2 regions of the Tateyamaria sp. genome follow, and region 2 is predicted to be linked to the other one. Evidence: riboswitches for the same ligand, from Rfam matches in the RefSeq annotation. Region 2 holds a riboswitch; the other holds the start of a gene.

Region 1 (9,867 bases), on a different contig from region 2:
GGCGCATGGCGTCGAAGCCGTGGTGTTGGAGTCGGGCAGCTGTGTTGGCGGGCGGGTCCGCACGGACATGTCGTTGGGGGTACCCTTCGAATTCGGCACCGGATGGATTCATGGGCCAAGTTCCGGAAATCGACACATCAGCTTGCCGAACAGATCAATGCGCCAACAATCGTGACCAATGACGACAGTCTAGATGTCTTCAAACCCGATGGGAGCCCACTGTCGGATGCAGGATATCAACGGTTGGAACGGCTTTACTCCACTTTCGAAGAGATGCTGTATTACCCTGACGCTTCGGGCCAGTTAAGCGTGGAACAGATGTTGGCGCAGCGTGATCCTGACCTACTTACCGATCCGCTTACGCGTTGGATGCTCAACGCTTTTTGAGTTTGATACCGGTGCGGGGATTGAGGATATCTCAGCCGCAAATGGCTTTGAAACCCAAACCTTCCCCGGAGATGATGTCATCTTCACAGAAGGCTACGATGCGATCATTGCGCCATTGGCGGCAGGGCTCGATATCCGACTGAATGCGCCGGTTTCCCGGATATGGCACGATAGCGTGGAAGTGGAAATCCACGATATTTCAGCAGATTACGCGATCTGTACGGTCCCACTGGACGTCCTGAAATCCAACGCGATCGAATTCGATCCGCCACTGCCAGTGAGTTTGCGAGATGCGATTGAGCAAATCAGCTTTGGATCGGTCACAAAGATAGCGATGAAATTCGACGAACCGTTCTGGGGCATTGACACACCATATCTCGGAATGACGACCGAACCCAAAGGGCGCTGGAACTATTGGTCGAACTACCGCACGTTTAGTGATGGGAACATTTTGCTTGGGTTGTCCGTTGGGCAGTACGCTCCTGTTGCGGATCGCATGATTAAGGCACGCATGATGGCCTATGCGTTGGATGTTCTGCGTTCGGTTTGGGCCGCGATGTTGGTACACCACGAAACGTTCTCACGACGCATTGGTCGCAGGATCAACATTTCTATGGCGCATATTCATTTGCTCAAGCAGGTGGGTCACTTGCGCAGTTTGGTGAGTTCGAAAAACCTGTCCAAAAACGGATTTACTTTGCAGGTGAACATACAAGTCCTGAACACCGAGGCACCAAGCGCGGCGCGCGCATATCAGGACAACGAGCAGCAAGTTCAATCTTGGCGATTTAATCACAGCGGACCTTGGCGCAGATGCAGCGAGATGATATTTCGCCCCCAGATATACCAATGCCTCAGCAGTCTCTTGCCTCCCGTCAAAACTGACATCAGACAGCCGCAATTGGATCCAAACCAGCGCCGCCTGCCTTCGGGCAACAGCATGCTTTGCGCATGGTTAAAATCGGCTGAATGCAGCGTGCGACAGCCAAGCGGTTGAACCCACTTGGCTTTCACAAGTTACTTAAATTTCAATGACATGACCGAACAGCTTGTCCCCGCGGGGACAAATTAGCCCACCAGCTTTCCGGCCAGCCCTTTTTCGATCAGGGCGATCGTTTCCTGCACGCCGTAAAGGGCAATGAACCCACCAAATCGAGGCCCTTGCGACGCACCCAAAAGCACCTCGTAAATTGCTGTGAACCAGCCCCGCAGCGGGTCGAACCGGTCGCGCCCAACGGCATAGACAACCGACTGCAATGCCTCGTCTTCGATCGGCCCGTCATAGGCTTCCAACTCGGTCTTCAATGCTTCCAGCGCCTCGCGTTCGGGGTCGGTCGGCATGCGGTACACCTTGGCCGGCTTCACGAAATCATTGTAGTAGCGCACCGCGTGCCCCACGGCCTTGTCCATGCCGGGATGCGTCTCGGGCCCAGTCTCGGGCGCGTAGCGGCGGATGAAACCCCACAGCTTGTCCTTGTCCTCGGCCTGGCTGACCGAGGCGAGGTTCAGCAGCATGGCAAAGGGCACAACCATATCGCTTTCCGGCACATCGCCGGAATGGATGTGCCACACCGGGTTTGTCGCCTTGCCCTTGTCGTCTTGCCCCGGATAGGCGCGCAGTTGCTGGTGGTATTCATCGACCGCCTTGGGGATCACATCAAAGAACATGCGCTTTGCCGTCTTGGGCTTCTGGTACATGAAGTAAGACAGCGACTCGGTCGATGCATAGGTCAGCCACTCGTCGATGCTGACCCCATTGCCGGACGATTTCGAGATCTTCTGCCCCTGATCATCCAGGAATAGCTCATAGCTGAAGTGGTTCGGCGGGCGCGCACCCAGTGTCCGACAGATCGCGTCATAGATCTTTTCGTTTGTGGCGTGTTCCTTGCCGTACATCTCGAAATCGACACCCAAGGCCGCCCAGCGTGCACCAAAGTCCGGCTTCCACTGCAGTTTCACGTTGCCGCCAGTGACGGGCAGGGTCCATTCCTTGCCGGTCTCGTCGTCAAAGGTGACCGTGCCGTTCACCGCGTCCACATGCTTCATTGGCACATACATCACCCGGCGGGTTTCGGGGTGCAGCGGCAGGAAAATGGAGTAGCTGGCCGCCCGCTCTTCGCGCAGCGATTTCAGCATGATCTTCATTAGATCATCGTATTTCTCAGCGCAGCGCAGCAGGATTTCGTCGAACTGGCCCGAGGCATAGAATTCGCGGGCCGAATAGAATTCGTAGTCGAACCCGAACGTATCGAGGAACCGGCGCAGCATGGCGTTGTTGTGATGGCCAAAGCTTTCATGCGTTCCAAACGGGTCCGGCACATCCGTTAGCGGGCGCTGCAAATGCTGTTCCAGCACCTCGGGGTTTGGTACGTTGCCGGGCACCTTACGCATCCCGTCAAGGTCGTCCGAGAAACAGATCAGCTTGGTCGGGATGTCCGAGATCGCCTCGAACGCACGGCGCACCATCGTGGTGCGGGCCACCTCGCCAAAGGTGCCGATATGGGGCAGGCCCGAGGGACCATAGCCCGTCTCAAACAGCACGTATCCCTTTTCCGGTGGCGCCTTTTCATAGCGTTTGAGCAAGCGGCGGGCCTCTTCGAATGGCCAGGCTTTGCTCGTCATCGCGGCGTCACGGAAACTCGACATCTCATATGATCCCATGTGATGGCCTGCGCCCTATGCGCGGCCCTGATTGACTGGCCCCGCAGGGACAATCCCGCCGCTACCTATTGCGGGCTGCCGCAGCCGTCAATATTGAGGGACAAAGCACCGAGAAAGGACACTGTACCATGGCCGCTTCACAACTCTCTCTTACCGCGCAGGACGCGCTGGTCGCCATGATGATCGCGGTGTCTGCATCAGACGAAGACATCCGCACGGCGGAACTGGTCAAGATTAACTCGGCCGTGAACAATCTGCCGGTTTTTGCGGGCTATGACCTGGATCGGTTGAACCGCATGGCGCAGATGGTGTTTGACCTGTTTGAACAGGAGGACGGTCTGGACGCCCTGTTTGGCCTTGTGCGCGAAGCGCTGCCAGACCGGTTGTACGAGACGGCCTATGCCCTGGCCTGTGATGTGGCGGCGGCCGATGGCACGCTGGACGAGGCGGAGCTGCGCCTTCTGGAAGAGATGCGGTACGAGTTGAACATCGACCGTCTGCATGCTGCCGCCATCGAACGCGGGGCACGCGCAAGGCATTTGACGCTGTAGCCTTGCCCAAACGGCGCCGGTCCGAAACCAGTGCACGCCTGCCTTTTCTTGATCTGACACGGTTTTTCCACTTAGGGTGAAACCTGTCACGCGCTCCGGCGCGCGATTTTGTATTTATTGTTTATCGGCTTTTGCCAGCAGTTTTTCCGTATCCGGACTGGGGCTTGCCCAATGGTTCGGTGGGTCGTGTTCACGCCTGCGCTGTTCGTGACCTGTGCTTTGAAATGAAATGGATATTTGAATGCGTTACCCGATCAAAACCTTTTTGGCCGCAGCAGCGGTTGGATTTGGACCTCTGCCCGTCAGCGCTCAGTCAACCCAAACCGATGACGCAATGGAGTTGTCCTTTGCGTCGGCGCCATCCCTGTCGGCCCGCTCAAGCGGGCGCAGCGACATTCCCGGCAGTTTTTCAGTTGCCGCGCCGGAGGTGGTCAAGCTGGGCTGGGGCTGGAGCGAGCAACGAGGTGAAGCGATCCCAACCGAATGCATCGTCTTTTCCCAAGGCAGCGGCGGCGCGCAGACCAGCAACATTACGATCCGGGAAGTGTCCGACAGTTACACATTGGCCAAGGCCATGGATGTCTCGGCCTCGACCACGGTACGCGCTTTTGGTGCCAAGGTGGATGGCAAAGCCTCCATTTCAAAGAACTCCAAGATCACTTCTATGAGCGTCACCTATGTGGTGCGTGCCGAAGTGTTGAACGACAGCATCTACGTGGCGCCCCCGCTGGATGGCGACGCAGACGTGCCACAAGCTGAGACGGTGGCTGTTTCGACAGGCGCCCTTGCCCCTATCGGGCCATCCGTCCGGTTGACCGATGAAGCTGCTGCACTGGCAGAGGCAAATCCGACCGCATTCCGGCGTATCTGCGGGGACGGTTATGTATCTGCGGCCGTCAGCGGCGCGCGCGCCTATCTTGTCTCAGTGGTCAAAACCCAAAGCAAGGAAGAGCGGGAAACCATGCGCGCCTCGGTCACGGGCGAAGGTTGGGGACAAAAGGCTTCGGTGGCTGCGGGGTCGGACAAGACAGCGTCGTCCAGCAGCTATGAACGCGATCTGACTTTCTTTCAGGAAGGCGGGTCTGCCACCCAGACAAACCCGACGCCTGTAGTGGCAGACACTGCCGAAGGTGAGGGTGCCGAACCCGATCCGCTGGCCGACAGCGACCTGCCCGCCGATGCCGATCAGGCTATTGCGCGCATCCGCAAATTGGCAACCGCTGCCCGTGACGCGGGCAAGCTGTTCGAGATTTCGATCAGCCCGTACGAGGCGCTGGCAAACTATCCTGCAGCGGATGCGCGCCAGTCCGATCTGGACGAACACGAGGACCTAGCCGCACTGATGGGTGCCTATGAGACGCTGTATGATGATCTGACCGTGGCACTGGCTGATCGTGATGGATACGCGGCACCCGTGCGATCATGTGGTGATACGTGCACAACTGCGCTAGTGGGGCTGAAGGACCCGGCGGCGTTCCGGCAGGTTGAGGATGCACAGGACATGGCTCTGGAGGCCCTCCATCAGTTGGAGCAGATGGCGCAAGCCTGCTTTGCTGCCGGTGATGAATGCACCATCGATCTGGGCAGCGTGCGATCGCCTTATGCAGCATATGTCAACGCGCCGATCCCGGTCTTTGCTGAAACGGAGGTTTCATTGGATGATCATGCGTCCATCTTCCTGCGGGACACTTCTGCCGGACGGTGCCGTCTGGGTGCGCGCACGCCCGGCTGCATCACCAATGCGATGATCCGTGCATGGTTGGACCGGCAGGGTCTGAAGAGTGTGGCTGTCACAGATGTCGCCGAGGTCGTTGGCACCATTGCCGAGTGCGAAACCATAGAGGACAACCGTGCCTATCGCGGCGATGCCAATGATCCGGATGCATCCGTTGTCTGGACCAATCCGGCCGTCACCTTTGACCGGTTTGGCAACGTGGTGTGCCCGCCGGCCTGACCCGGATGTCACGCTGGAACACGTGATCGTAAAGGCGTGACAAAAACCCTTTGCGCGACTCGCAGCCGTTTCCTATATGCGCTGCAGTCGCAGAGGCCGACATGGGAGAGTGCAGCGAAAGGCTGCCGCCGAAGGAGCAACGCCCCGGAAACTCTCAGGCACCACGAACCGTGCCGGCCGCGTCCCCAGTTGAGGGGCACATGTGACGATCTGGAGAGTGGTCGGACGTCACGCGCCCGGCCCACCGAAGGAGAAAGCGGCCCTGTTGGTCCGTGAAGCTCTCAGGTCTCGCGACAGATGGGGACGCTTGCCCGGCACCGTGCCGGATGCGTCCATATCTGCGTGCGCTGGGAGGACCCCCATGACCCGTATTGCCGTGATCGGCGCCGGTATCACCGGTATTACGACCGCCTATGCCTTGGCCCGCCGCGGCTATGACGTCAGCGTGTTTGACCGCAACCGCTATGCCGCGATGGAGACATCCTTTGCCAATGGCGGTCAGCTTTCGGCCAGCAATGCCGAGGTTTGGACCCGCTGGGGCACCATCTTCAAGGGGTTGAAATGGATGCTGAAATCCGATGCACCCTTGCTGGTGAACCCGACGCCCAGTTGGCATAAGCTGTCTTGGATGGCGGAATTCATGGGCAACATCCCCGATTACGAGCGCAATACGGTTGAGACGGCGCGCCTTGCCATTGCCGCGCGGGAACACCTTTTAGAGTTTGCGCGGGAAGTCGGGGCTGATTTTGATATGGAACGGCGCGGTATTCTGCATGTGTACCGCCTGCAGTCCGAGTTCGATCATGCCCGCCGGGTAAACGCGTTGTTGGAAAAGGCGGGGCTGGAACGAAGGGAAGTGTCAGCGGACGAGGTCCAGCGTTTGGAACCTGTTCTGAAGGCCGACACGATTGGTGGTTTCTATACCGAGAGCGATTTTACAGGCGACATTCACCGCTATGCCCGCGCGCTGAGCGACCGGTGTGAGCAGATGGGCACATCCTTTCACTACAAGTGCAAGGTGACCGGCATTGAGCACATCGGGACGGGCGTTCGCCTGACCTGGGATCATGCGGGGACCACAGAGACGCAGCAATTTGCCGGCATTGTGGTCTGTGCGGGCGTTGGCAGCCGTGCCATCGCAGCCCAACTGGGCGACCGTGTGAACATCTATCCGGTTAAGGGCTATTCCATCACTGTCAATCTAGATGATGCCGAAAGCCAGGCCGCGGCCCCGTGGGTCAGCCTGCTGGATGACGAGGCCAAGATCGTGACCTCGCGCCTGGGCCGTGGGCGGTTCCGCATTGCAGGTACGGCCGAGTTTAACGGCTACAATCTGGACATCCGCGATGATCGTATCCGGCCACTCCGCGAATGGTGCGAGGCCTTCTTTCCCGATGTGTCGACCGAGCATTGCGTGCCGTGGGCGGGGCTGCGCCCGATGCTGCCATCGATGATGCCGAAGGTTGGGCCGGGGGCCAAACCGGGGGTCTTCTACAACACCGGGCATGGGCATCTGGGCTGGACCCTGTCAGCGGCGACAGCGCAGGCGACGGCGGACATCATTGATGTGAACCGGATGAAGAACGCGGCCTGACGTGCGGGGCGGATCAAGATCCGCCTTACGGGTGCGAAATGTAAGGCGCAGCGTGCTGCGCCGCGCAACGCTCGTATGATGTGTTGGAAAAACTGTAAGGCGGAGGTGCCCTCCGCCTAGCTGCCGTAGACCGCGCCCCAGCGTTCGATCAGTTGTTGCTGCATGGCCTTGGCCCGGCGGTTCCAGCTGCGTGCGCCCTGGGGTCGTTCACGGTTGGCGCGGGGGATGCGAGCGCGCGTTGCCTCGTCTGCGGCGAAGATGGCAAAGGCCATTTCGGTCCCGTCCCGTGCCGTCATGTAACCCGCCAACCCTGACACGAAGTTCAATGTGCCGGTCTTGGCATGCACCTCGATCGGGTGGTTCTTGACCGCGCGGCGTTGTTCATCAAGCATCGGGATCGCCTTGAGGATGGGGCGCAGGATGTTGTTCTGCCGTGCCTTGATCAAGGCCGTGACCATATCGTCAGCCGTCATCTCGCTGTCGCCCCCCAGGCCCGAGTGGTCCACGAGCCGCATCTTTGCGGTTCCAAGGGCGGCATTCGCCCAGCGGTTCATTTCGGAGGCAGACGCGCGCAGCGAGGAGGGCCGACCACTGCGTTTGACCGTCGCCGCCATACCCACCATTTCCGCCGTGACGTTTGTTGAAAAACGCAGCATGTCGCGCAGGATCGTGCGCAGGTCTTCGCTTCGATGCGTCGCCAGCGTTGTGCCCTGCGGGATACGGCTGACCACCTTGGGGTTCTTCAGAACCACACCTTGCGACCGCGCGAGCGTCTGGAACACGTCCCCCGCATAAAGCGCAGGTTTGCGCACGGGCAGCCAGCGCGCGCCGCCATTGCCAAGAGCGCCGCGCGCAACACTCCAATTGTCGGTACGGCCGCCATCGGAATAGGTATAGACCGGTGCGCGTCGTTCGCTCACCTGCATCCGGGCAATGGCCACATCCGGGCGGTATCGATCCGACCGTGCATCCATCGTGACGTTGTATTTGCTGCCCTGCCGCTTCCATTCGAAATGTACGCGGTTGAAGTTCAGCGCGATGCCCGACAGCGCCGGGCTGTAGCCGACATGATCGGGTTGATCTTTGTCGATCGTCGGCACCGCCGGGAACAGGCCGTCGGCCACTTTGAAGTCGCCCCTAACCTCGCGAATACCCTTGGCCTTGAGCGCCGCAGCCAGCCCCGCCAGCGCATTGGTATCAAGGGTCGGATCACCGCCGCCGACCAGCACCAGATCGCCCTGGACCACGCCGCCCGACACGCCGCCAGTTGCGACAACACGTGTGCTGAACCGATGGGCGTGTCCAAGTACACTCAGCGCATAGAGCGCGGTGACCGCCTTGGCGACCGATGCGGGGGGTGCGCCGACCTTGGCGTTGCCACCCTCCAGCTTTGTTCCTGTCCGGGCGTCGGCCACCGCATAGCAGACCCGCCCGCCCAGCTTGGCCTTGGCGATGATGTCCTGTGGATCGGCAATGGCCTTTTTGAAGTGATTGCCGCCACGCGCCTGCGGTCGCAACGAGGTTGTCGGAGGGGCGGCAAGGGCGGCCGAGGCCGTGGAGCTGGCCAGAACTGAAAGAAAAAAACGTCTCGAAATCGTGCGCAACATGGGCGCATGTAACCGCAGCTTTGCCCGGCAAACAAGCGGGCAAAGATCACAAATCCGAGGACGGCGCCCAGTTGCCTTGTGCCCGGATCGCGGTGGATGATTGGGCCGTCATGGCCACGTTCACAAAGCACCAGGCCGGCGCATTTGAACGACCTAGAAGCTGACTGGCCCGGCCCGAGATGCGGTAGGGCCGGTACAGCCGTGCGGCGGGGCTCATCCGGGCTGAAATCCGATCACCCGGACGGGCCAGAACGCCCACGGGCACGTTCTCCATGATCCAGGTCCAGTCCTGCCAAAGATGAAACTGGGCCAGATTGTCCGCCCCCATCAGCCAGACAAACCGCGTGCCCTGATAGCGTCTTTTCAGTGCCGTAAGGGTCTGTGCAGTGTAGCGCGTGCCCAGATGCGCCTCGATATCTGTGACCGTCACACGTGGGTGCTGCATGACCTGCCGCGCATGTGCCAGTCTTGTGGACAGCGGTGCGGGCCCCTTGGCTTTGAGCGGATTTCCTGGGGACACCAGCCACCACACGCGGTCGAGGCCAAACCGCTTCATCGCTTCGCGCGTGATGTGCGTGTGCCCGTCGTGGGCAGGGTCAAAGGAGCCGCCCAGAAGGCCGATGATCTGGCCCGGTCTGGCCATGGGAAAAGCGGGGTCGGTCACTTAGAGGTCCGTCTTGGTCAGTGGCAAGGACCGGACGTCAAACGCGTCGTCTTGTCAATCAATTGGCCGCACGTTGTCGCCCAGGGCGATGGTGCCGGGTTTGACCACGTCGGCGCACCAGCCGCCGTGTCCGCGCATCGCGGCATAACCGCCATGGCCCAACAACCGCTCCATCAGGCTGCAGGGCGCGCAAATGGTGGTGAAGCGCAAAACGGCCGTACCCAGCTGTACCTCACGCCCCTTGAGGCCCGCGAGGTTGAGGCCCTGCACCATGATGTTGCGCCGCAGCGTTGTCGGATCGATCTGGTCACGCCCGAGATAGGAGGCGATGGCGGGCAAGTGTTCGGCCTGTACCAATGTGACGGCCCGTTTGCCCGCACGACCGCGATCGCCTTCGATCCCGCTGTCTGAAATCTCGGCTCGGTCCAGTACCTGAATGTCTGCCGCCC
Region 2 (9,867 bases):
GCAGCGCCGCTCGTGGCAGAGCTGATGGATCAGGGTATGGCTGCAGGCGCAGCGATGTCATTCATGCTGGCCGGTGGCGTCAGCTGCATCCCGGCTGCGATAGCCGTTTGGGCACTGGTCAAACCACGTGTTTTTGCTGCTTACCTGAGTTTCGCACTGGCAGGTTCCATCGTCGCCGGCGTTGCATGGCAAATTCTGAGCTAAGGCATACTTGGATTGCGAACAGACAGTACACGGGCACATCAAAGACCCGTGTACAACCCCTCAAACTGTCCATTACGTCGCAACAATACCCCGTGAAACCTATACATTTAACAGGACTTTGGACATAATATTGCCTAAGTCGGTGATTAGACCGTTAAGACGCCTCCGGTAAGGAGGGCCTAGGTTTCCCACGTCAATGGGCGGGGGCAAAGCAGACACCGCGGAGCAACGGGGATGCTGGAATTCGAAAATGTATCCAAGTCCTTCTGGACAGGCACACAGCGCAAGGTGATCCTTGATCGTGTGTCTTTCCGTGTGGAATTGGGCCATTCTTTTGGTGTGCTGGCCCCAAATGGCACCGGTAAGACAACCCTGATCAACATGATGGCCGGGCTCGAGAAGCCGGATGAGGGCGAAATCAGACGTGGCTGCAACATCTCATTTCCTCTTGGTTTCATGGGTGGAGTGCTGCCCAAGATCTCGGCCTTGGAGAACTCTCGCTACATCGCGCGGCTCTACGGACTTGATCCCGACTATGTGGAAAGCTTCTGTCGATGGCTCTGTAATCTGGGGGAGTACTTCGACCAACCCCTGGGAACTTACTCATCGGGCATGAGGGCGCGTTTTTCCTTCGCGCTTATGTTGGCTCTCGACTTTGATATCTATCTGATCGACGAGGGTATGCCATCGTCAACGGACGTTGAATTCAACCGCAAAGCAGGCGAGGTGCTGCAGGAACGGCTGCGCACCACAACAATCATCATCGTGTCGCACCAGGCGCAGACGCTTGAAAAATTCTCGCGCTCGGCCGCAGTTTTGCTGGACGGCAAACTGCATATGTTTGACACGCTGGAAGAGGCAAAACGGCTTTATGACTACGAAACCCAAAGCTAGGAAGTTCCGGATCAAACGCACGGCGCCCGCACTTGGCAGTGCGGCGCCTGCGTCCGAGCGCGATACGTCGCGCGAAAAACCGGCGCCTGAGGCCAAGCCAAGTGAACAGGCTCAAAAACCTGCCGCCAAAAGCGGAGAAGTCGCGTCGAACCAGCAGGTGCAAAGCGAAAACACCATCGATGCAATACGCCAAGAGGGATTGACCGGTCGGCAACTGCGCATGGCACGACGGGTTGCGCAGAAACACGGGCTCGCCCCCACATCGGACTTTGATGCTGTTCGCTTGCTGCGCGCCCAGGGCATTGATCCGTTCCAACGCTCGAACATGCTGGAACTTGTTGTGCCGCAAGCCGGGGCTGAACAACATGAAGGCGGCGCACCAGATGCCTTCGCGAGTCTGCCGGCACGTGCCGGAGGGGCTGGGCGCGCGCAACTGCCGCAAACCGTACCTGTGAAACAGCAGCAACTGCCGTCAACCGAGATTAGCCCGGCAGACCGCAGATCCCAGGAAATCCAGAACATCCAGCGCGACATCACACGGCGTCGTCGCAAGAAGATGAGCCTTTTGCTGGTCCGGCTGGCCTTTTTCGTGGTGTTGCCGACCTTCCTTGCAGGCTACTATTTCTACGCTATCGCCACGCCGATGTACGCGACCAAGTCCGAGTTCCTGATTATTCAGAACGAAGGATCGGGCGGCGCGGGCCCACTTGGCGGCCTTCTGCCCACGCAGTTCGCCACCAACGCTGACAGCATTGCGGTGCAAGGTTTTTTACAATCCAAGGATGCGATGCTGCGCCTAGACCGCGATGTCGGCTTCAAGACGCACTTCACACAGAACTGGATCGACCCAATCCAGCGGTTGAGTGACAATCCCACCAATGAAGAAGCCTACAAAACCTACAAGAAAAACGTAAAAATCGGCTATGATCCCACAGAGGGCATGGTCAGGATGGAAGTGGCCGCCGCTGATCCGCAGGTGTCAGCCGAATTCTCAAGCCAGCTGATCGACTACGCTGAACAACGCGTGAACAACTTGTCCGCACAAAAGCGCGATGACCAGATGCGCGACGCCCGCCAAGGGTTTGAACGAGCAGAGGCGGAGCGCCGCACAGCGCAAGAAAAACTTGTCCGGTTGCAGATCGAGGGCTCTACCCTTGACCCGGAGGGCGTAATCGCTTCCCTACGCACGCAGATCGGCCAACTCGAAACACAGATCATCGAAAAAGAGATCGAACTGGCCAGCCTGCTCAATAACTCTCGGCCCAACCAGAGTCGAGTGGACGGCGCGCGCGGCACGCTTGAAATCCTCAAGGACCAACTTGCGGCACTCAACAACAAGATGACCGATGTGAGCCAAGGTGAAAATTCACTGGCCGAGCTGGCCGCTCGTATCCAGATCGCCCAGGCCGACCTTGCCTCTCGCGACTTGATGCTGCAATCGGCGCTGCAACAGATGGAACAGGCCCGAGTCGAGGCGACCCGTCAGGTGCGCTATCTGACGGTCGCTGTGAAACCCATCGCGCCCGAGGAACCGACCTATCCCCGCGCATTTGAAAACACGATCTTGGCATTTCTCGTCTTTGCAGGCATCTATCTGATGATCTCGCTCACCGCGTCGATCCTCAGAGAACAGGTGACTAGCTAGGGTCTGGACCCATTATGAAACATGTTGAAGTCGCCGATCTCACGATCGGCAATGACCGTCCCTTAACGGTGATATCAGGCCCTTGCGCATTGGAAAGCATCAACCTCGGCCAAGAAGTCGCCGGGCGTATGAAGGAAGTGTGCGAGGCCGCTGGCGCGCAATATGTCTTCAAAGCAAGCTATGACAAAGCCAATCGCACATCGCTCAAAGGTGGGCGCGGTCTTGGGTTGGACGCGGGGTTGAAAGCACTGCAAGCGGTCAAAGAGGCCACCGGTGTCCCGGTGCTGACGGATGTGCATACAGAAGCTCAATGCGCCCCGGTCGCTGAAGTCGCAGACATCCTGCAAATCCCCGCCTTCCTCTGCCGTCAGACAGACATGCTGTTGGCTGCCGGTGAGACGGGTGCAGTGGTGAACGTAAAAAAGGGCCAGTTCCTTGCCCCTTGGGAAATGCCCAACATCATCACCAAGATCGAAAGCACCGGCAACACCCGCATCCTGCTGACCGAGCGTGGCACATCTTTTGGCTACAACACATTGGTGGCCGACATGCGGTCGCTGCCGCAGATGGCGCAAACCGGCTATCCCGTGGTTATGGACGCCACGCATTCTGTGCAACAACCAGGCGGGAAAGGCGGATCAAGTGGCGGGCAGCGTGAATTTGCACCTGTCATGGCGCGGGCCGCTGTGGCCATAGGGGTCGGAGCCGTTTTCATCGAAACACATCCGGATCCGGACACTGCCCCGTCAGACGGGCCAAATATGATCTATCTCGATGAAATGCCTGCCCTGATCGACACCCTTATGCAATTCGATGCGCTCGCCAAAGTGCGTCCAATGACATTTTAGTCAAAGAGTATTTCCATGACCAAACCTGCCGCCACCGTGAGTCAAAACACGTGGGAATTCCTGCGCGACCCCATGATCAAGCCGACCGGCTTCCGCGAGTATGATGCGCGCTGGAAGTACCCGGACGAGATTAACCTGCCCGGAATAACGGCACTTGGCCTTGGCCTTGGTACGCAAATGCAGCGGCGCGGCATTAATCCTGTGATTGCCGTCGGCAACGACTATCGTGATTACTCTCTTAGCATAAAAAACGCCCTGATCGTTGGGCTGATGCAGGCAGGGATACAGGTCAAGGATATCGGCCCTGCACTGTCCCCCATGGCTTACTTCAGCCAGTTCCACCTTGATGTGCCAGCAGTCGCGATGGTCACTGCCTCGCACAATCCCAATGGCTGGACGGGCGTTAAGATGGGCTTTGACCGCCCCCTTACACATGGCCCGGACGAGATGTCGGAATTGCGCGATATCGTCTTGAATGGCAATGGTGAGGCGCGCCCTGGCGGCGGCTATGAATTCGTTGATGGTGTGCAGGAAGCGTACCTCCAGGACCTTATCGGCGACTTCAAAATGACGCGCCCACTGAAGGTCGTGTGTGCGACCGGCAACGGCACCGCCGCTGCCTTTGCTCCCGAACTCTTCCGCCGCATCGGTGTTGAAGTGGTCGAAAGCCACACCACGCTCGACTATACTTTTCCAAACTACAACCCAAACCCCGAAGCCATGGAAATGCTGCATGACATGGCGAACAGCGTAAAAGCATCCGGCGCCGACCTTGCACTTGGCTTTGACGGCGATGGTGACCGCTGCGGCGTCGTGGATGATGAAGGGGAAGAGATTTTTGCCGACAAGGTCGGAGTCATCATGGCGCGCGATTTGTCGAGGCTCTACCCAAACGCCACATTCGTGGCGGATGTGAAATCTACAGGCCTTTTTGCGTCGGACCCCGAACTGCAGGCGAACGGAGTCACGGCAGACTATTGGAAAACCGGCCACAGCCACATGAAGCGGCGGGTCAAGGAAATTGGTGCGCTCGCCGGGTTCGAGAAATCAGGACACTACTTTCTCGCTGAACCAATAGGGCGCGGTTACGACTGCGGGATGCGAGTTGCAGTTGAAATCTGCAAACTGATGGATCGCAACCCTGACATGAAGATGTCGGACCTCCGCAAGGCACTCCCCAAAACACACTCAACCCCGACGATGTCTCCTTACTGCTCTGACACTGAAAAATACGACACACTTGACCGTATCGTCACCAAGCTAACGGCCAAGGCCGCAGCGAATGAACCTATCGCAGGCCGTGCGATCAAGGAGGTGGTGACAGTAAACGGCGCTCGGGTCATCTTGGATAACGGCGGTTGGGGGCTGGTGCGCGCTTCGTCCAATACGCCAAACTTGGTCGTGGTGTGCGAAAGCCCGGAAAGCGAAGAAGAATTGCGCGCGATCTTTGCGGATATCGATGCGGTAATCCGAACTGAAGATACCGTAGGCGAATACGATCAAACCTTTTGACCGGTGCGCCGACAAATGACCTAGCGCAACTCTCTTAGCTTAGAAACGGGCCACAACCGGTTATGTGACGCTTCCATTTGGACCACCTGCCAAGCTTTACTGCGAATAGTTTGAAGCCCTTCAGCTTCATCTCGCGTAGCGCTCAAGAAACTTGCGTCTACACTGGGCAATCACAGCGAGACATCAAAGCGCTTACAGATCAGGTTTTTTGGTGTTCTGTATGTTTGAAAACCCATCGCTTCGTAATACGCCAACCCTTCGGAATTGTTCGCCCCGATGCTTGCATCGATATGGAGCAACCCCGCATCTTGCGCAGCTTTACGCGTGACATCGAACAACGCGCGACCAACGCCACGCCGTGCCGCGGATGGTCGAATATGTGTACCGACGATGCCCCATCCGGGTTCGACACCCCACTGATTGCCTGCACGGGCCTTTTTGAGTGACTGGAACCCAAGAATACTTCCATCCTCCTCGGCCACAGTGCAACGAATTTTGTCCACGTCTTCAATGTAGTACGCACGAACGTGGGCTTCATCGTCGGGGCTTGTCCGTTTTCCGGCTGCCGTCAGCTCGCGAAGAAAGGCGCTCATCTGTTCAGCGTCTTCAACAGTGCCGTCCCTGATAATCATCGCGAATTCTCCGTTGCCTCGCTGCGATCATGCACCTCGGCTGCATGTGACCTCAAGGACAAGAAAACCAATAAAGCGGTACAGCAAAAAAGCCCAAGGATCTGCCGAACGGTTACAAGCGCCCTCCGCACACTGCTTTGAACTTTCTGCTTGCCATATCGACCAAGTTTCCGATACGAAACTTGCATAGCTCGATGTTGGGAGAACCAGTCCACTGGTGCCGAAGGAGCAACTGCCTCGGAAACTCTCAGGCCAAAGGACCAATGTCAGGCCAAACTACTCTGGAGAGTGATGCCCCTGGCATCCGCCGAAGGGATAATGATCTCAGGCACCCCGGACAGAGGAGGCACCGACGCGCAGGAGATGTCTTGCGCATGAATTGGTGCCGCATGATTTGACGCAAATCTTGTCGGCTTGAAAAAGGTGATGAGGCATGTCCGATCTCAAGCAGACCCCGCTTCACGCGTTGCACATTGCCCTTGGGGCCAAGATGGTGCCCTTTGCGGGGTACGACATGCCGGTGCAATACAAACTGGGTGTCATGAAAGAGCATCTCCATACACGGACGAAAGCCGGTTTTTTTGACGTCAGCCATATGGGGCAGGTCATTATACACGGCGCGAGTTATGAGGCTGCCGCACGCGATCTGGAAACCCTGATCCCAATCGATGTGTTGGGTTTGGGCCAGAACCGACAGCGTTACGGCTTTTTCACAAACGCCGATGGCGGCATCGAAGATGACCTGATGCTCGCGAACCGCGGGGATCATGTGTTTGTCGTAGTGAACGCCGCCTGCAAGGACGCTGATATCGCGCAAATGAAAGCCGCGCTTGAACCGGAAATCACGGTGACAGAGATCACCGATCGCGCCTTGCTGGCTTTGCAAGGACCCGCCGCCGAAAGTGTGCTCGCCACGCTTGATCCGCGTGCTGCGGACATGCGCTTTATGGATGTGGCAACGCTCCATTTGAACGGCGTTGAGGCCTGGGTATCCCGGTCCGGCTACACAGGCGAGGACGGGTATGAGATTTCCGTGCCAACAGAAGCTGCGGAAGATATTGCGAAGGCGTTGCTGGAGTATTCCGAAGTTGAAGCCATCGGGCTGGGTGCGCGCGACTCCCTGCGGTTGGAGGCGGGACTGTGCCTGTATGGACACGACATTGATTCCACCACGACGCCCGTTGAGGGCGGCCTAACTTGGGCGATCCCAAAGGTGCGGCGCACAGACGGTGACCGGGCAGGCGGATTTCCTGGCGCCGAGAATGTCCTGGCCGAGATGGATGGCGGTGCCGCGCGCAAACGTGTCGGGTTGCTACCTGCCGGTCGCGCGCCCATGCGCGAGGGTGTCAGGCTGTTTGCGACCGAGGACGCAGCCGACCCTATCGGCACCATCACATCGGGCGGGTTTGGGCCCTCAGTCGGGGCGCCTGTTGCAATGGGATATGTCACCACTGAACACGCCACGCTGGGCACCAAGATTTTCGGAGAGTTGCGCGGAAAACGCCAACCACTGACGGTAGCAAAAATGCCGTTCACGGCAGCCAACTTCAAACGATAGCAGAGAGGGAAACCAATGAAATACACGGAAGAACACGAATGGCTGCGCGCTGATGGGGACGCATATGTCGTGGGCATCACCGAGCACGCGACAACGCAGCTTGGTGATCTGGTCTTTGTCGAACTGCCCGAGGTTGGCACGACCGTGAGCAAGGACGATGAAATTGTTGTCATCGAAAGCGTGAAGGCTGCGTCGGACATCATGGCCCCGGTCGATGGAGAGATCACCGAGGTGAATACGGCATTGGCCGATGATCCGAGCCTCGCCAACAGTGACCCGTTGGGCGAGGGCTGGTTCTTCAAGATCAAAGCTTCGGATCCGTCACAGCTGGACGAGCTGATGGATGAGGCTGCCTACAACGCACTGATCGGCTGAGGAACGCGCCTGATGACTTTCAAACCCACCGACTATCTGCCCTATGATTTTGCGAACCGCCGTCATATCGGGCCATCCCCCGCCGAAATGGAAGAGATGCTGAAAGTGGTGGGGGCGAAGGACCTCGACGCGCTGATCGACGATACGATCCCTGCAAATATAAGGCAAAAGGAACCGCTGGATTTCGGCAAAGCCAAGTCAGAGCGTGAGCTCTTGCATCACATGCGGGTCACGGCCTCGAAGAACAAGGTGCTGACCTCACTGATTGGGCAGGGATATCATGGGACGGTCACGCCGCCAGCCATCCAGCGCAACATCCTTGAAAACCCCGCGTGGTACACCGCTTATACGCCGTACCAGCCTGAAATCAGCCAAGGTCGGCTTGAGGCGTTGTTGAACTTCCAGACAATGGTGTCGGACCTGACCGGGCTTGAGATTGCCAACGCTTCACTGCTGGACGAAGCAACAGCGTGCGCCGAGGCGATGACCATGGCGCAGCGAGTCAGCAAGTCGAAGGCTAACGGCTTTTTCGTGGATGAAAACTGCCATCCTCAGAACATCGCTGTCATGAAGACACGCGCCCAGCCGCTGGGCATTGAAATTACGGTTGGTAACCCGGATGATCTGGACGCCAGCACCGTGTTTGGCGCGATCTTCCAATATCCCGGCACCTACGGCCACATCCGGGATTTTACCGATCAAATCGCCAAGCTGCATGAAAACAAAGCAATTGGCATCATCTCGGCTGACCCGCTGTCACTGACGCTGCTCAAGGAACCCGGCGCGATGGGGGCAGACATTGCCGTGGGAACAACACAACGCTTTGGCGTGCCAGTCGGCTATGGCGGTCCACACGCGGCCTATATGGCAACCAAGGCCAACTATGCCCGCAACATGCCGGGCCGGATCGTCGGTGTTTCGGTCGACAGCTTTGGCAATCGGGCCTACCGGTTGTCCCTGCAAACGCGCGAGCAGCACATCCGCCGGGAAAAGGCGACATCAAATGTCTGTACTGCGCAAGCATTGCTGGCCGTCATGGCCGGGTTCTACGGCGTTTTCCACGGACCTGAAGGCCTGAAGGCCATTGCACAGCGCATCCATCGAAAGACAGCACGATTGGCAGAAGGGTTGAAACAGGCGGGCTTTGATGTGCGCCCGGCCACCTTCTTCGACACGATCACCGTCGATGTCGGGCCATTGCAATCGGCTGTGATCAAGTCCGCCGTTGATGAAGGGATCAATCTGCGTGCCGTCGGATCGACCGCTGTTGGTATCACACTGGACGAACGCACACGCCCAGCCACCATCGAAAAAGTCTGGCGCGCGTTCGGGATCGAACGGCAGGACAAGGATTACACGCCGCATTACAACATGCCGGAGAAGCTGATCCGCACATCCGACTTCATGACTCACCCGATCTTTCACATGAACCGGGCCGAGACGGAAATGATGCGCTACATGCGCAGGTTGGCAGACCGTGATCTTGCGCTGGACCGCGCAATGATCCCGCTTGGATCATGCACGATGAAGCTGAACTCGGCGGCCGAAATGATGCCAGTCAGTTGGCGTGAATTCTCGCTGCTGCACCCCTACTGCCCCAAGGACCAAGCCGCCGGGTATATCGAGATGATCGAGGATCTGTCGGCCAAGCTATGCGACGTTACTGGCTACGACGCGATTTCCATGCAACCCAACTCGGGCGCGCAGGGCGAATATGCAGGCCTTCTGACCATAGCAAGCTGGCACCGGGCCAACGGCGAAGGTCATCGCAACATATGCCTCATCCCAATGAGCGCCCACGGTACAAATCCTGCATCCGCCCAGATGGTCGGATGGAAGGTGGTGCCGGTGAAGTCAGCAGATAACGGCGACATTGATCTGGATGATTTCCGGGCCAAGGTGGCTGAGCACAGGGACAACCTTGCCGGTTGTATGATCACCTATCCATCGACCCACGGCGTCTTCGAAGAGACCGTGATTGAGGCGTGCCAGATCACCCATGATGCGGGGGGGCAGGTCTATATCGACGGCGCCAACATGAACGCGATGGTCGGCCTCAGCCGTCCAGGCGATCTGGGTGGAGACGTCAGCCACCTTAATCTGCACAAGACATTCTGCATCCCGCATGGTGGTGGCGGTCCCGGCATGGGCCCCATCGGGGTCAAAGGCCACCTCACGCCCCACCTGCCCGGCGATCCA

Evidence for each region. Region 2 has a riboswitch for glycine ahead of gcvT (glycine cleavage system aminomethyltransferase GcvT). Riboswitches for the same ligand answer to the same signal wherever they lie in the genome.
Region 1: it holds a riboswitch for glycine, as region 2 does, so the genes downstream of both, AC6RA8_RS15065 (D-amino acid dehydrogenase) here and gcvT (glycine cleavage system aminomethyltransferase GcvT) in region 2, are expected to answer to the same signal.

What each region holds. Positions count from the first base shown of each region.
Region 1 is NZ_JBYNDP010000082.1:6,425-16,291, forward strand. It holds gene AC6RA8_RS15035 (NAD(P)-binding protein) at 1-175, shown strand, start outside; gene AC6RA8_RS15040 (hypothetical protein) at 172-387, shown strand; gene AC6RA8_RS15045 (flavin monoamine oxidase family protein) at 332-1,384, shown strand; gene AC6RA8_RS15050 (lysine--tRNA ligase) at 1,456-3,033, opposite strand; gene AC6RA8_RS15055 (tellurite resistance TerB family protein) at 3,177-3,599, shown strand; gene AC6RA8_RS15060 (hypothetical protein) at 3,841-5,553, shown strand; glycine riboswitch at 5,646-5,734, shown strand; glycine riboswitch at 5,754-5,860, shown strand; gene AC6RA8_RS15065 (D-amino acid dehydrogenase) at 5,915-7,147, shown strand; gene dacB (D-alanyl-D-alanine carboxypeptidase/D-alanyl-D-alanine endopeptidase) at 7,264-8,754, opposite strand; gene AC6RA8_RS15075 (nicotinate-nucleotide adenylyltransferase) at 8,801-9,397, opposite strand; gene AC6RA8_RS15080 (MOSC domain-containing protein) at 9,473-9,867, opposite strand, start outside.
Region 2 is NZ_JBYNDP010000003.1:72,754-82,620, forward strand. It holds gene AC6RA8_RS01420 (permease) at 1-204, shown strand, start outside; gene AC6RA8_RS01425 (ABC transporter ATP-binding protein) at 439-1,098, shown strand; gene AC6RA8_RS01430 (KpsE/RkpR family capsule polysaccharide export protein) at 1,076-2,743, shown strand; gene kdsA (3-deoxy-8-phosphooctulonate synthase) at 2,758-3,591, shown strand; gene AC6RA8_RS01440 (phosphomannomutase/phosphoglucomutase) at 3,607-5,103, shown strand; gene AC6RA8_RS01445 (GNAT family N-acetyltransferase) at 5,274-5,735, opposite strand; glycine riboswitch at 5,924-6,008, shown strand; gene gcvT (glycine cleavage system aminomethyltransferase GcvT) at 6,169-7,293, shown strand; gene gcvH (glycine cleavage system protein GcvH) at 7,309-7,668, shown strand; gene gcvP (aminomethyl-transferring glycine dehydrogenase) at 7,681-9,867, shown strand, end outside.